Siphonobacter curvatus: one gene and its partner. The protein of the gene in region 1 interacts with the protein of each later gene in a pairwise test. Links are inferred from orthologs where the notes say so. Each region holds a gene or a part of one and is shown in the gene's direction. Other genes may lie near its edges.

The links.
Region 2: the proteins of eno (region 1) and rpe interact in binary tests that used the Escherichia coli proteins (3 or more experiments, as listed by UniProt). The link is inferred for Siphonobacter curvatus from one-to-one orthologs.

The regions. Positions count from the first base shown.
Region 1 is NZ_PTRA01000003.1:102,086-110,234, reverse strand. What follows is about bases 2,731-5,708. They hold eno (phosphopyruvate hydratase), read left to right. Parts: upstream 2,731-3,568; coding sequence 3,569-4,849; downstream 4,850-5,708. Other genes in these bases: C5O19_RS17480 (low molecular weight protein-tyrosine-phosphatase), read left to right, coding at 5,630-5,708; C5O19_RS17485 (FtsB family cell division protein), read left to right, coding at 4,949-5,245; udk (uridine kinase), read left to right, coding at 2,731-3,395. Also shown: C5O19_RS17505 (T9SS type A sorting domain-containing protein), read left to right, coding at 1-1,238; C5O19_RS17500 (D-alanyl-D-alanine carboxypeptidase/D-alanyl-D-alanine-endopeptidase), read left to right, coding at 1,355-2,659; more of udk, read left to right, coding at 2,724-2,730; more of C5O19_RS17480, read left to right, coding at 5,709-6,148; gpmI (2,3-bisphosphoglycerate-independent phosphoglycerate mutase), read left to right, coding at 6,258-7,784. UniProt on the Escherichia coli protein: Catalyzes the reversible conversion of 2-phosphoglycerate (2-PG) into phosphoenolpyruvate (PEP). It is essential for the degradation of carbohydrates via glycolysis.
Region 2 is NZ_PTRA01000001.1:2,450,644-2,458,667, forward strand. Bases 1-2,853 are described here. They hold rpe (ribulose-phosphate 3-epimerase), read left to right. Parts: upstream 1-1,022; coding sequence 1,023-1,685; downstream 1,686-2,853. Other genes in these bases: ligA (NAD-dependent DNA ligase LigA), read right to left, coding at 1-884; C5O19_RS10225 (TonB-dependent receptor), read right to left, coding at 1,883-2,853. Outside these bases: more of C5O19_RS10225, read right to left, coding at 2,854-4,306; C5O19_RS10230 (hypothetical protein), read right to left, coding at 4,515-4,898; C5O19_RS10235 (MDR family MFS transporter), read left to right, coding at 5,041-6,459; cls (cardiolipin synthase), read right to left, coding at 6,503-7,966; C5O19_RS10245 (metal-dependent hydrolase), read right to left, coding at 7,969-8,024. UniProt on the Escherichia coli protein: Catalyzes the reversible epimerization of D-ribulose 5-phosphate to D-xylulose 5-phosphate.

The DNA.
Region 1 (8,149 bases):
CCATTACACACGTTCCGCAATCAACGATTTTATCCACGGCAGATTCGCTGATTCTGGATGCCGATGTTTTTGATGACTTTGATTTCGGTATTGATACGACTTACATTGAGTACCGGATCAATGGCGTAGCTCAGGCTTCAGTGCCCATGCCTCGCTTAGGCTATTACGTCACCAATGGGATTCGCAGCAACAACATCTACGCAGTTGGCGTACTAACGTTTCCATCGGGACGGATTAAGGGCGGCGATAAGATTGAATACCGTATTGTAGCTCGTGACCGTTCCAAAGCCCGTAACCAGGGTACACTACCCGCCACGGGGTACTTCACCGTCAACGTAGCGGGCGTAGGTACTGCGGTTGCGGAGTACGTCAATGATTTTAATGCCACGACCGCAGCGAATGATTTTTCGGGGAATGGTTTCCAGATTACTACGCCGACGGGTTTCCTCGACGCAGCTATTCATTCCGATCACCCCTACGTTGATGGCCCTGCCAGTCAGGGGTACGAAGCAAACTACGTCTACACTTTACTGAAACCCATTCGGCTTTCGGATCAGGACCCCTTTATTCGGTTCGATGAAATCTGTCTGGTCGAACCAGGAGCTGCAGGTTCCATTTTCGGTAGTTCTGACTTCTATGATTATGTGGTGGTGGAAGGCTCAAGGGACGGGGGAAAAACCTGGGTTCCTTTCGATGACGGCTGGGATGCCCGGGCCAACAACGAATGGCTGACGGCCTATAATTCGCAGCTAGTTCGGGCGAACGGAGCCGAAAACTCTACCTACGCCGGTACGGCAGGGCTGTACAAACGCCGGGAAGTAAACATGCTGGGTTCGGGTTATTTCAGTCCGGGTCAGCAGGTACTGGTCCGTTTCCGCTTATTCGCCGATCAGCTTTCGCACGGCTGGGGCTGGAGCATCGATAATTTGTATATTCAACGGGCAAAACCGGTCGTTACTTCGGTAGAGCCTACGCTGCAACGGGCCATGATAGCGGTATCTCCAAACCCTAGTAATACGGGTGAATTTTTGGTGGAAGCGGACTTTCCTTCAGTCACCCAATCTTTAGGTCTTTCAGTCACGAACCTGTTTGGCCAATCGCTTTATCAGAAAACCATCGCCAATCCAGGTTCCTTGCGGGAACGCTTGTCGCTGACAAATCTGCCCGCGGGTACGTACCTGATTCGCTTCCAGACGGACGCCGAAGTCATTACCCGACGGGTCGTGATTGCCAAATAAAAACCAATACGTTACCAAAAGCCGGGTGCCTTATCTCACCCGGCTTTTTTGTGCTTCTAACGCTCTTCTTTAACCTGGTGACGCGTACCTTTAAGGCACGAATTACCCTTTCTCCCATGAAATTTCTCTGGTATTGCCTCCTTTGCCTAGTCCTGCTTGGGCAGTCTTCCTGCCGCGTAAGTCGTCAGCGGTCCTCGCTTACTTCGCTGGATACGCTCTGGCAGTCGAACGCGTTTCAGCATCACCACGCCGGACTGATGATTCTGGACGCGGATACCCGCAAGGTGGTCTACCAGCACAATGCCGAACGCTATTTTGTACCCGCATCCAACACTAAGCTTTTTACTTTTTATGCGGGAATGAAAATGCTGGGCGATTCCATCGAAGCCCTGCGATACGTCGTTCAGCAGGATTCACTAATCTTCTGGGGTACGGGGGATCCTTCGCTGCTCAATCCCAATCTGCCGAGTACCAAGGTGGTGGATTTTCTGCAATCCCGTTCGGAAAAGCTGTACTTCTGGCCCGGCAACCCGCTCCTTAAACCCTACGGACCCGGCTGGGCCTGGGATGATTACAACGACTATTACCAAGCCGAACGAACCAGCCTTCCCCTATACGGCAATGTCGTCCGGTTTACCCGAAAATCGGACCAAACAGTACAGGCTAATCCCAGCCAATTCCGGTATACACTGGATACGTTGCATCGGGATTTTCAGGTTCGCAGGGCGGAAACCGAAAACCTCTTTTACGGTACGAAGGCACCGATTCCCCTGCGGTATGAGCAGGACGTACCTTTCCGGACTTCGACGGAAGTAACGCTGCAGTTACTCAGTGATACGCTGCAAAAACCCATTACTCCTTTACCGGCTTTTACGTCGAAGGTATACCAGCCCCTGCGTTCGGTAGCGAGTGATACGCTTTTTAAACGCATGCTTCAGCCATCGGATAATTTCCTGGCCGAGCAGATTCTCCTACTCGTTTGTGCCAAACTCGAACAGCCTTTCGATCCCGGTACAGCGATTGATTACATGCTCAACAACCACCTAAGGGATCTGCCCGATGCTCCACACTGGGTAGACGGTTCGGGTCTTTCCCGGTATAATCTCTTCACGCCCCGCAGTATCGTGGCGTTACTGGAAAAACTACTCGCCGAAGTGCCCCGCGAGCGGCTTTTTCCGCTACTGGCCGTGGGTGGACAAAGCGGTACACTCAGGAATAGTTACCGCTCCGCCGATCGGAAACCGTACCTGTTTGGGAAGACGGGTTCGCTATCTACCTGCTATAACCTGAGTGGCTATTTGCTGACCAAAACGGGTAAAACGTTGCTGGTCAGTTTTATGAATAATAACTTCAACCGACCCACGAGTGAGGTACGTAAGGAAGTTGAACGCGTACTCACGGCCATTCACGAGCAGTATTGAAGCAAGGGTTGCGTGTCTATTATCCGTATTTCTTGCGTACTTTTGTCGCGGAAATCCACAATACATGCAGTCCCAAAAACCTTTCATTGTTGGCATTACGGGTGGTAGTGCGTCGGGTAAAACGTTGTTTTTGAAAAGCCTTTTAGCGGCTTTTCCCCAGGAACAAATCACATTAATTTCACAGGATAACTACTACCGGCCCCGGCACGAAATTCCGCTGGACCGGCACGGTGTCCATAACTTTGATCTTCCCGAGTCCATTGATTTTCAGCAGTACGCTCAGCACATTCACGACCTGCGGGAAGGGAAACTGGTGGAAAAACTGGAGTACACGTTCAACAACCCGGAGATTGTTCCGGCCATGCTGACGTTCCAACCTTCGCCCATCATTGTCGTGGAAGGTATTTTCGTATTTTACTTCGAAGAAATCGCGAACATGCTGGATCTGAAAGTCTTCATCGATGCTAAAAACAAGGTGAAGCTAAACCGCCGGATTCGTCGTGATGCCGAAGAGCGAGGCTACGACATCAACGATGTATTATACCGCTGGGAGCACCACGTCAAACCGACCTATCAGAAATACATCAAACCCTTCCGGGCTCAGGCGGATATTGTCATTCCCAATAACGAACACTTCGAAAAAGGGTTGGACTTGCTGGTCCATTATCTAAGAATGCTGATTACTACGTCAGGAAGCTCAAATCTGGGTACAATTGACCCTGAACAGGCTCGGTAAAAAGGCTTCTCCGGAAAATTGATTTTTCAGGACTTTCAGACCACTGGCAAAATGCGTTACTTTGCAGGGCATTTTGCGGGATCAAAGAAAGCGGACGTGGTTCGCGAAGGTCACTTGCCTTCCCTCTTTCATCTCTTTTCACGACAGGAAATCACCATAAACTTTTCTCTTCTATGAGTACGATTCAGTACGTACACGCTCGCCAGATTCTGGATTCGCGTGGCAACCCAACCGTTGAAGTAGACGTTCGCACCGAAAATGGCTTCCTGGGTCGGGCTGCTGTACCTTCCGGAGCTTCTACGGGCGTTCACGAGGCGGTTGAACTTCGCGACGACGACAAGTCTGTATACTTAGGTAAAGGCGTGTTGAAAGCCGTTGAAAACGTCAATGAACTGATCTACCCTGAAATTCTTGGTATTTCTGTATTCGAGCAGAACATGATCGACAAAATCATGATCGAGTTGGACGGTACGCCCAACAAAAGCAAACTCGGAGCTAACGCCATTTTAGGCGTGTCGCTGGCAATCGCTAAGGCGGCGGCTCAGGAAGCGGGTCTGCCCCTGTTCCGTTACATCGGTGGTGTTAACGCCAACACGCTGCCCGTACCGATGATGAACATCATCAACGGTGGTGCTCACGCTGATAACGCGATCGACTTCCAGGAGTTTATGGTTGTTCCGGCTAAAGCAGAAACGTTCTCGCAATCCCTCCGTATGGGAACGGAAGTATTCCACGCCCTGAAAGGTGTACTGAAATCAAAAGGGTACTCAACCAACGTAGGTGACGAAGGTGGTTTTGCTCCGAACATTCAGTCGAACGTAGAAGCGCTGGAAACGGTATTACAGGCGATTGAAAAAGCTGGTTACCGTCCGGGCGAAGACGTATTCATCGCCATGGATGCTGCCGTATCTGAACTCTACAACGCAGAAACGGGTAAATATATCTTCAAGAAATCAACGAAAGACGAATTGACGTCTTCTGAACTGGTTTCTTACTGGACGGAATGGGTCAACAAATACCCCATCATCTCCATCGAAGACGGTATGGCCGAAGACGATTGGGATGGCTGGAAAGCTCTTACCGACAGCATCGGTTCAAAAACGCAGCTGGTGGGTGACGACTTGTTCGTAACCAACGTGAAGCGTCTGGAAATGGGTATCGAAAAAGGTGTAGCCAACGCTGTACTGGTGAAAGTAAACCAAATTGGTTCACTTACCGAAACGATCGATACCGTAAACCTCGGCAAGCGTAACAGCTACAACAACATCATGTCGCACCGTTCGGGCGAGACCGAAGATGCTACCATTTCTGATCTGGCCGTTGCTCTGAACACGGGTCAAATCAAAACGGGTTCTGCTTCTCGTTCCGACCGTATGGCGAAATACAACCAATTGATCCGGATCGAAGAAGAACTGGGCGATTCAGCGTACTTCCCCGGCTTGAAAGCGTTCTAATTCGCTGGCAGTCTTTTGGGCTATGGGCTTGGGTTCTTTTCGGAGAACTTAAACCCATAGCCCATTTTTTTGTTACAAAGGTGTAATCCCCTCTCGACTATGTCTCGTTTCAAGCCCTCTCAATTTCGTATCCTGGCCGGAATCGTCTGGTTCGTGATGATTTGTATTAGCGACTACAGCCCCTTCAAACAGTGGGAAATGAGTCGTGAATTGGTGGCGTTAAAAGAGCAGAAGAAATTCATGGAAAAGGAAATCGTCCGGGTACACGACGAGCGGAAAGCCATCAACGAATCGCCCACATCGCTGGAAACGTTTGCCCGGGAAAAGTACCACATGAAAAAGGAAAACGAAGAGGTGTTTGTACTGGTGGATGAGCAGGGGAATCCGGTGGAGTGAGGGTTTGAGGTTTCTAGGTAGGTTTGAGATTAGGTTTAAGGTTTGACACTTGTTAGGTTTCCGTGAGTCGGCTGCAGTATTGGCTGAGGTTTGATTACAGAAGGGCGACTAGTGTACATTTCCAAACTTGTACCCACCATTAAGTAGTCTTTAACTGCCTGGTTAGCCAATCCGAAAGCGATTCGTAAAGCTCCCATGTATTGCGAATGCATAGCTGCTAAGTTCCAGATTACAAATCTGAAACAGCGAAGAGTCTACCAGACGATCTGAGCCTTACCGGTTTAGTAGCATTATGGATAATACTCCTTAGATTAACACCTTCTAGTCAGGAAATACTAATTGATCTCTTTTCAGCATTGAAAACTGCCCATTGAAAACAATACAATGATTAACGTTCTTTTTGTTTGCCTAGGAAATATTTGCCGCTCGCCGCTGGCGGAAGCTTTGTTCAAGAAAGCGGTGGAAGAACGCGGGCTATCCGACCAGATTTACTGCGATTCTGCGGCAACGAGTACTTACGAAATTGGTAATCGTCCCGATCACCGTACCCGCCGCAATGCGGAGTCGCATGGGCTGCAGCTCGATCACCGGGCCAAGCAGCTTCGCAAGTCCGATTTCGTGGATTTTGATTACATCATTGGCATGGATGATTCGAATTTTGATAACATTCAAACCATGTCCTACAAATTCAGCGGAGCGTATCCCCGTCACGAGCAGGTATTCCTCCTACGGAAATTTGATCCACTGGTGGATTCGTCCAGCATGACCATTCCTTCCCTGCCCGATCCGTATTACGAGGCGGATGAAGCCTTTGAAGAAGTATACCAGATTGCCGAACGCAGTACAAAGAAGCTACTGGACTGGATTGTTGAGCAGCATGGCTTAACGGCTCGCCAGGATTAGAGCGGCTTTTATCCGCCGCTTTTCATAAACTTCTGTCCCGATTCTGATTCCTTCAAATTACCTTTGCTCCGAATTCCATTGATAGGTCCATTCTCATCCCCTAAATATCGTGAGCAAAAAAGTTCTCTTAGTCATCCTCGACGGATGGGGCATTGCCAAACAAGGTGAAGAAGACCGTTCGGCGATCATTGCCGCTCAAACGCCTTTCTACGATTCCTTATTTGCGAATTATCCGCATTCTACGCTCGTCACCTTCGGCCCGGCGGTAGGTTTGCCCGTGGGTCAGTTTGGCAACTCTGAAGTAGGTCACATGAACCTCGGAGCGGGTCGTACCGTTAAGCAAAGTCTAGTACGGCTGAATGATGCCATCGAGCAGGATACCCTTCGCCACGAACCCGTATTGGTAGAGGCTCTGGAATACGCCAAGGCGAACCAGAAACCGGTACACCTGATTGGACTGGTTTCCGATGGCGGTGTACACGCCCATATCAATCACCTCAAAGCCCTTTGCAACGTTGCCAAAGACAATGGTTTGCAGGACGTATTCATCCACGCCTTTACCGATGGCCGGGATACTGATCCTAAGTCTGGTGTAGGCTACTTAACAGATCTACAGCATTTTTTGCCGACTTCCGTTGGGAAAATTGCTAGTGTTACGGGCCGGTATTACGCCATGGACCGGGACAATCGTTGGGAACGCATCAAGCTGGCCTATGACGTGATGGTGAAAGGCGTAGGCCAACTAACGCCCGCTGATCAGCTGATTCCAACGATGCTCCAGTCCTACGCAGAAGGCGTAACGGATGAGTTCATCAAGCCGATCTTATTGACGGAAAATGGTCAGCCGATTGCGACTATTCAGGAGGGCGACGTCGTTCTGTGTTTCAATTACCGCACCGACCGTCCGCAGGAAATCACGAAAGCTTTAACGCAGGAAAATTTCCCGGAATACGGTATGCATACCCTCGACATCCGGTATCTGACGCTGACCAACTATAATAAGTCGTTTACGGGTGTTCATGTGATTTTTGACGATTCCAACCTGCCCGCTACACTGGGTGAAATCATCTCGAAAGCGGGCAAGAAACAAATCCGGATTGCTGAAACGGAGAAGTATCCGCACGTCACTTTCTTCTTCTCCGGAGGTCGTAACGAACCTTTCGAAGGAGAAAATCGGATTCTGTGCCCGTCGCCCAAAGTAGCTACATATGATCTGAAACCCGAAATGTCCGTCTACGACGTTCGGAATGCCTTAGTTCCTGAACTGGAAAAAGGAGAAGCGGATTTCGTATGTCTGAACTTTGCCAACCCGGACATGGTAGGCCACACGGGTAGCTTTGAAGCCGTAGTTGCTGCCTGCGAATCAGTAGATGTGTCGCTGAACGCCGTTGTTACCGCCGCCCGCAACAGTGGGTATTCGGTTATCGTCCTGGCCGACCACGGCAACGCGGATTACATGATCAACGACGACGGTAGCCCCAATACGCAGCACAGCCTGAACCTGGTTCCCTGCATCTTACTCGACGATGATCACAAAACGATCAAAGACGGAAAACTCGGCGACATCGCCCCAACCATTCTTTCCCTAATGGGCATCGAAAAACCCGAAATCATGACGGGAGACGTGTTGGTGTAGGCATTCGTTTTCGTTATTTAAATAAAAAAACGTCCGGACGTAAAGTTCAGACGTTTTTTTATGCCTCTACTGTTAACTATCGCGAAGTAAAACTTTGCTGTTCACGCTTGGTATCAGAAATCCGGCTGGTTTGCACGGGCAAGGCACGGGATTACAAATCCCGTTCAGATCGCTTTCGAATTACAAACCTAAAAGAGACGCTTCCTTCATCCAGCTTATCAACCCCGAAAGGGTTCAATGTGCTTAGCCCCGTATGCAATGCGGGGTATGGGTGCGTCCCGCCCGGTAGGCACACCAACTTCTGCATCCGTAGTAAATGCTACGGACAACCCGCCCCGCTCACTTTATCGGATTGTGCCCATCAC
Region 2 (8,024 bases), on another replicon or contig:
TCCCGTTGCTGAGCGAAGGAATTGACTTTAATGACAATCCCATCGGTATTTAAAGGCAGATCGAAACGCTTGGTTTCCCATTCGTTGATGTAAGCCAGTACTTCCTGAATCGAGGAGCATTTTCGCCAGGTTTGCGACACGTTAAATCCCCAGCGTTGCAGGGCCAGTAAGCTCTCTTCGTGCGTGCTGAAAATTTCTGTATCGGCCAGGAACGTATACAGGTAACAATCCAGTCGGCGACGGGCCACTTCCGCGGAATCCTGTAATTTGAACGTTCCAGCAGCGGCATTACGGGGATTCATCAGCGGTTCTTCGCCAATGTCCACACGTTCCTGATTGAGCTTATTGAACGAAAGCAACGGCATGAAGCCTTCGCCACGTACTTCAAAAATTGGCGGCAAATCTTCGGCTTCGATGTGGTGCGGCAGAGTTCGCAGGGTTCGCACGTTATTGGTAATGTCATCCCCCCGCGTTCCGTCCCCCCGGGTGACACCCGTGGTCAGCAGCCCGTTTTCGTAGCGGATGGACAGGGAAATACCATCGAATTTCTGTTCGCAAATGAATTCAACGTCTTCCTCAGGAATGATTTTACGAATGCGTTCCTCCCAGTCCAGAATTTCCTGTTCGTTGTACGTATTCGACAACGACAGCATCGGATACCGATGGAATACGGTTGCAAATTCTTTGGAAACGGTACCCCCGACGTTCTGCGTGGGCGAGCCTTTGTGCTTGAATTGCGGGTACTCTAATTCGAGCTGCGTCAACTCCCGCAAAAGGGCGTCGAACTCAAAATCAGATACTTCAGAAACGGCGTCCTGATAATATCGGTTATTTAAATACTGAAGACGTTCGGTTAGTTCGTCAATTCGTTGCTGAGGAGTCATGCGTACGGTTACTAAGGGACCGTTTTCAGTGCGACGCGTGACGGTTTTATCTACCCTAAACGCAGTCTTTGCCCACTGGAAACTGATTTTATACAAAGGTCTAAAACTTTCGCATACAGAAAAATTTACCTTTGCTCCATGAAAACGCCTTTAATCGCTCCTTCGATACTTGCCTCTGATTTTGCGAACCTGCAACGTGAAATCGAAATGCTCAACCGCTCCGAAGCCGACTGGATTCACGTGGACGTCATGGATGGGGTCTTTGTCCCCAATATTTCTTTTGGTTTTCCAGTGGTCGAAGCCGTCAAACGCTACGCCCAGAAACCCCTCGACGTGCATCTGATGATTACGCAGCCCGAACGATACATCGAGACCTTTCAAAAAGCCGGAGCCGATCGCATTACGGTTCATTATGAAGCCTGTACGCACCTGCACCGTACCATTCAGCAGATTAAAGATGCGGGTTGTCAGGCGGGCGTGGCTCTTAATCCGCATACGCCCGTTTTCCTGCTGGAGGATATTCTGGAAGAGCTGGACCTAGTACTGATTATGTCCGTGAATCCGGGTTTTGGTGGACAGAAATTTATCCAACGGACGTACGAGAAAATCAACCGTCTGTCGGAATTACGCTATACGCTTAACCCGCAGTTACTCATTGAAGTAGACGGCGGGGTGAATGCGGGGAATGCCCGAAAGCTGGTAGAACACGGGGCAGATGTACTCGTCGCCGGAAACTTTGTTTTTTCCGCGGAAAGCCCGGAAGTAGTGATTGCTGATTTGAAGAAGGACGCGGCGTTGTAATTAATTCAAAAGAAAACGGCTTCAATCAAAAGGGTTGAACGAAACAAACTGACACTACGGCTCTTCCTCGCAACTACAGCGAATGCCGAAGAACCGTAGGTTCGACCCATTCTCTAATGGTTAGGTTTTAGCCCAACCCCCTCAAACGCAAAGAAGGACGAGCGAATGCCCGTCCTTCTTTGTGCTTAATATTCCTTCTAAATCTTCACTTCAAACGGAATAATCAACTTAAAGCTCAAATTCCGGCCCATATTGAATACCCCAGCTCGACCCGTTCGTGGATTGACTTCCAGGTATTTCAAACGACTTTGGTGTGACTGATACGCTACATCAAAAACGTTATTAGCCGAGAAGTAGAAGGATGCCAGCGTTCGTTTGTTTTTCGTTACGATGTCCGTACCCAATCCGATATTCACGAGTTGGTACCCCGGTGTCGCGGTTTCCGTACCGTAAGCAGCCAGAAAGCGATTCTGTTTCTGCGTTACTTCCAGATCCACGGTCAGGTACAGATTCCGTAGAAAATCCCGGTACCGATCTTTCGTCAGTTTTACCTGCGAAATCCAGCGGGGAGCGGGCATGAACGGCAAATATTTAGCTTCCTCTTCGCGGGCCGAGAGATTGTCCCCGAATACCGCTGAGTAACTCTGCGTAATACTAAACCAGCGAGCCGCCTGCGGATTGAACGTTACCGTACCTTCCATACCCCGAAGCCGGGCATTGCCCTGAGCGTAGCGGTAAATGGGAACGTTGCCATTGTACAGCGTATCTTGACCGTTGGGTTTCTGTACCCGTTCGGAGTACGTGTAGTTTTGAATCGAGTTCTGGAAGACGCTCAGATCCACGTACCAGTTTTTGTCTTCGTACGTCAATCCTAAATCGCCCTGATAGGCCACTTCCGGCACGGCGTCGAGCTTACCGATTTCATAGCGGAAGGTCCCGGCGTGAATGCCGTTTGACGAAAGCTCGGGTACAGTAGGTGCCCGAAAACCCCGCGAACCATTCACCCGTACGGCTAATTTTTCGGTCAGGTTATACACGCCACCTAGACTGGCCGATACGTTCTGGTAGTTTTTATCAAAGCCCGCAAAACGCTCACTGCCCGCACCCTGCGGCGTTACCTGGAAATTACCGTCCGGATCAATGTATAGTTTGCCAATGTCGAGTAAGCGAATGTCATACCGCACCCCGCCGGAAAGCTTCAGCCGATCGTAGCTCTTCTTGGCGAACAGGAATACACCGTTGTCGAAGAGGTTGTAGTTCGGATACAGTACCTGAAAACCCTGATTGTCCAATCGCTGGAACATCCCGTTGGTACCGACGTTCACCTCCCAGTTATTCTTGGCCGCGAAGTTGTACCGCACATCGTAGTAATTGGTGTACAGGTACAAGTCCAGTTGCGACTCCCAAGGACGGGTCACATCTCCGTACTCGCTACGGCGGTTTCGGGCCATACTCACGACCGCCGTAGCTGATGAGCCATTGGCGAAATTGACCAGGTTATTCCAGGAAAGTTTTTCGTTAATGAGCTTTTGCGAGTTGTACGGAATGAAATTGCGACTGTTGAGTTCGTCATTCGTAACCGGTCGGTCTACTACTTCGCCGATCCCATTAACGCTCGCCGTTGTAAAGCGCCCCGACGCATCGCGGGTACCATTGATGATGTTGTATTTCTGGAACGTCCGCAGGAAGTGAATGCGGGAATAACCCCACTTTTTATTTAAACCAAAATAGCCGTTGAAATTGATTGGCTCGGTAAAATTGGAGGCGAACACGCGATCGTCGTACGCATTGCGGTAATTCTTGGTGGACTTTGTTGAAGCCTGAGCCAGCCAGACAAATCCGTTTTTGTTGCCCGCGATCTGAGCCGAGATTCCGTAGAGATTATTATTCGTCTGATAGTTACTCAGGATTCGACCCACCATTTTGCCTTCCTCGATCGGACGCGGCGACAATACGGACATTACGCCTCCTAACCCATCGGAACCGTACATTAGTGAACCGGCTCCTCGGATGATTTCGTAACGATCAATCGAATACTCATCAATCTGGATGCTGTGCTCTTCACCCCACTGGTTATCCTCCTGCCGTACGCCGTCGTGCATGGTAATTACCCGGTTGAAGCCCAACCCCCGAATGATGGGCTTACTCAGCCCCGCTCCAGTCGATACCTGCGACATGCCGGGTAGTTTAGCCACGGCATCGATCAGGTTGGTCGAAGACTGCTGTAATAACCGCAACTGCGTAATGGCTGCAATCGGAATGGGGCTTTCCTTGATTACTGTTTTCGTGGATGATCCCGAAACAATCACTTCTTCGAGCGACTGAGCGGCGTTTTCCATCACAAAATCCTTAGTCGTTGCACCATCCACGGTCACTTTTTCAATCACCGTCCGGTGGGATACGTAGCTAACCTGCACCGTAAACGTGCCCTTGGGCAGATTAGAGATTTTGTAGGCACCGTTTACGTCGGAAGTGGCTCCCACGCGTAATTCCGGAATGTATACCGTCGCACCCACGACGGTTTCGTTATCTTCCCGGTGAATCACTTTACCGGAAAGGGTATTCTGAGCAAACAGGCTTCCTGAAAGCAGAAAGCAGAAGAAGAAGAAAATATTTTTCATCGAGTGTTTTTGCGGGAAAAATGGACCATACAGGCCTACGCACACCCCAAGGCATGGGAACTGCACGCGATGCTACCTGCTAGGATACAAAAAGAAAGAAAGGAGAAATCTTGGACTAAACTGACGTGCAAAGACATACGATCTCCTGCGGAGCCGGTACACCTCTACGTTAGGCCTGAATAGCCAACCATTTCGAAAATGAGTTACACTAGGCCGCGGGTGGACCTCGGAGGGAGTAATAGAGGAATTCACCAATCGGCGTAATTCCTTGGTAGAAAAGCGTAAAAACCGGACTTAATTCAATTTCCCAAGTCTGAAAATCAATCGATTCAACACTCGGCAGATCCAGTACGGGATTGGACACCGCATCCAGTAACAGCAACTCCAGTGACGTGTGGGAGTTGGGCTGAATGGGCCCTTTCGTCTTCGATCGGAAGGGGTGAGCGTGAGAAATAATCCGTCCATCGGCCAGTCGGTGCCCGTGCCGGAACACTACGCCATTGACGAGCATTACCGTAAACAGGCCGAGAAAAAATCTCGCGACCGTCAGCCGGTACAGGCTTCGCCAGGAAGATTGCGTAGTTACGTTCACAGGGAAGGTTTCAAATCAGGGACGATGTGTTACAAAAATAGAAAAGCTTTTCATATTTGGTTTGTAGTTGAGGCTTAATAGTTGACTGTGGAAGGATTTTTTCGGATTTAGCTTCGACTACCGGATGAATGTATAGCGATTTATGAAGAATACTATTTCCCTGATTATCCCTTTAATGCTGGGAACACTGATGGCAGGCATTGACAGCAGTATTGTGAATGTCTCCTTACCCACCATGAGTCGGGAGTTTGGGGTAAACGTCGATGAGATTGAATGGGTCATTACCATTTACATGCTGGGCTTTTGTATTTTCATGCCCCTGACAAACTGGCTGCGATTGCGGATTGGTTTTTATAAACTCTATCTGGGAAGCTTACTGCTGTTTATCTTAGGTTCGCTGGGCTGTGCCCTTTCCACTACCCTGCCCGAACTCATTACGGCCCGAGCCTTTCAGGCCTTCGGCGGGGGGTCGCTCTCTCCCACAGCCATGGCAATTTTGACAACCGTGTTTCCAGCTAACGAACGCGGTAAAGTCATGGGATGGTGGTCGCTGGGAGGCATTACGGGTCCGGCGATCGGGCCTACGCTGGGTGGTTTGCTGACGGAATATTTCGGCTGGACTTCCATCTTCTACATTAACCTGCCCATTGGCATCCTGGCTATTGCACTGGCTATGCGGTCACTGAAGTTTCTAGACCGTAGTCGGGATACCAGCATTCATTTCGATCTGAGTGGTTTTGCTCTGTTTACGCTATTTATTCTGCTGTTTCAGTTTGCCATTGCCCAGTTTTCCAGCCAAGGATTCGGGTCTTTGCAGGTATGGTTGCCTCTAGTGCTTTCCTTAGTAGCCCTGGGCGTATTTATCAAACGCAGCTATCATCGGCCCGGAGCCTTATTTGATCTTAGCATTTTTGAGCGACCGACGTACGTGTACTGCGTGCTGATTACGGTACTTCGCTCTATCGCTCTGTTCGGTGGCTTATTTCTGTTACCGTTCTTACTCCAGGGTTATCTGAAATTTTCTGAACTGGAATCCGGACTGATGATTCTGCCCAACTCCATCATGATGGCGATTTTTACGCCACTCGCGGGGAATCTCTCGGATAAGTACGGCCCCAAACGTTTTGTCATGGCGGGGCTGGGACTGGTGGCTCTTTCCATGTTCCTGTTCTCGCAAATCAATGAGCCCATGGTGTGGTATGTACTTCTCTCCATGATGATTCGGGGAATTGGACTGGGTCTCTTGATTACGCCGCTGACCGCTACCGCCATGAATGCTGTACTCCCCAATCAGGTGACGCCCGCCTCTTCGGTGTATACGCTCATTCAGCAACTCAGTGGCTCTATCGGCATCGCTTTTAGCGGGATGATTCAGCAATTTATCTACCAGTATTACATCAGCCGGAATACGTCGGAAATGCTATCTGAACACTACTCCATTCAGTATGTATTCATGATTTCAGGGTCGCTGGTGGCTCTCGGTATTTTTATCGCTACCAAGTTGCCCCGGTATAAAGCCAAACTGCCGCAAAATAATGAGCAACTGTCAGTGAATCCTTAAGCTTTCTAAATCAGTATGGATCACTCCACACTTAGCCCTTATCCTACAGTAAAGGTGAAATCATGCGGGCTACTTTTTCCAGCATTTTCTTCCAGACTGGTCGCTGTAGCCACTGACTAGGATCGAGCCGTTCAGCGTCCTGTATGTCTTCGTAAAAGATATTACGCAGGTATTCGGACACCTGAGCGTCGTAGAGAAAGGCGTTCACTTCGAAATTGAGTTCGAAACTTCGAAAATCCATATTGGCCGTTCCGATCGAAGACAGTAAGCCATCGGCCACGAGGGTCTTGGCGTGAACGAAGCCCTTCTGGTACCGGTAAATTTCCACGCCTACCCGCAGCAAATCCTCGTAATACGACTGAGCGGCCGTATTGACCAGCCAGGAATCCGAAATGCCCGGTACGAGTAATTTGATTTTTACACCACTCAAAGCCGCCACAATCAGGGCATCCAGCAGACTGTCTCCCGGTATGAAATAAGGCGTCGTAATCAGGATTTCGTTTCGGGCCAGATTAATCGCCTGTAACAGCGAAAAGAGAATACTGGGCTGAACGGAATCGGGACCGCTGGAAGCAATCTGTACCAGAGCGTTCGTCTGTGACGCTTCGGGTTCACAGAAAAACTCGGGTTCGGGCATGAGCGATTGTCCGGCACAAAAATTCCAGTCGCAGAGAAAAATATACTGTAAATAGTACGTCCCCGGTCCGTCGATTCGCAGATGCGTATCTCGCCAGTACAGCTTATTTGAATTGGGGTTTTGATACCGATCCGAGATATTAATTCCCCCGGTAAAAGCCGTACTCCCGTCAATCACAATAATTTTCCGGTGATTGCGGTAATTCAGTCGGTTGGCTAGAGCGATGAATATAATACGGTAAAAGGGATACGCCTCCACGCCCGCCGCCCGCAGTTCCGGTACCAATGTGCGGCGAATGGAGCGGCTACCAAAATCATCATAAATAAATCGAACCTGTACACCCTGTCGGGCTTTTTCGATCAGCACGTCCTTGATCGCATTTCCAATGGTATCATCCTCAAAAATGTAGTACTCGATGTGAATGTGATGCCTGGCTGCCCGCAAGGCTTTCAGAATTTCAGGAAATGTTTCTTCACCGTTGCGAAGGACTTTGATGTCATTGTTAGCCGTTAACGGACTGATGTTATCGTTGAGAAGTAAATACGCCAGTTCGCGGTACTGCTGCACGGCCTCATGGTCCGTTTCGAGGTTATTACGGGTAACCCGGGTTATCTGAGCGTAGAGCTTCTTGAGGAGTTGATCATCGTCGAAAAGTTTCTTACTGTACAGACTACGGGTCCGATAGTTCAGTCCTACCGAGAAGTATAGAATCATGCCGACAACGGGCAGAAAAACCGTTAAGAGCAGATACGCCAGCGTTTTCGTACTGGTCCGGGTGTCATAAATGATGCGTACACAAGTGGCAGCTACGATCAAACCGTAGATTAATTCGCCAATGAGCAGCCAGTCAATTTCTTCCAGTAAGGTCATACTTAATACTTCTCAAGGTTACCCGTTTCGCCCTTGATCCGGCGGAACATTTGCTGAA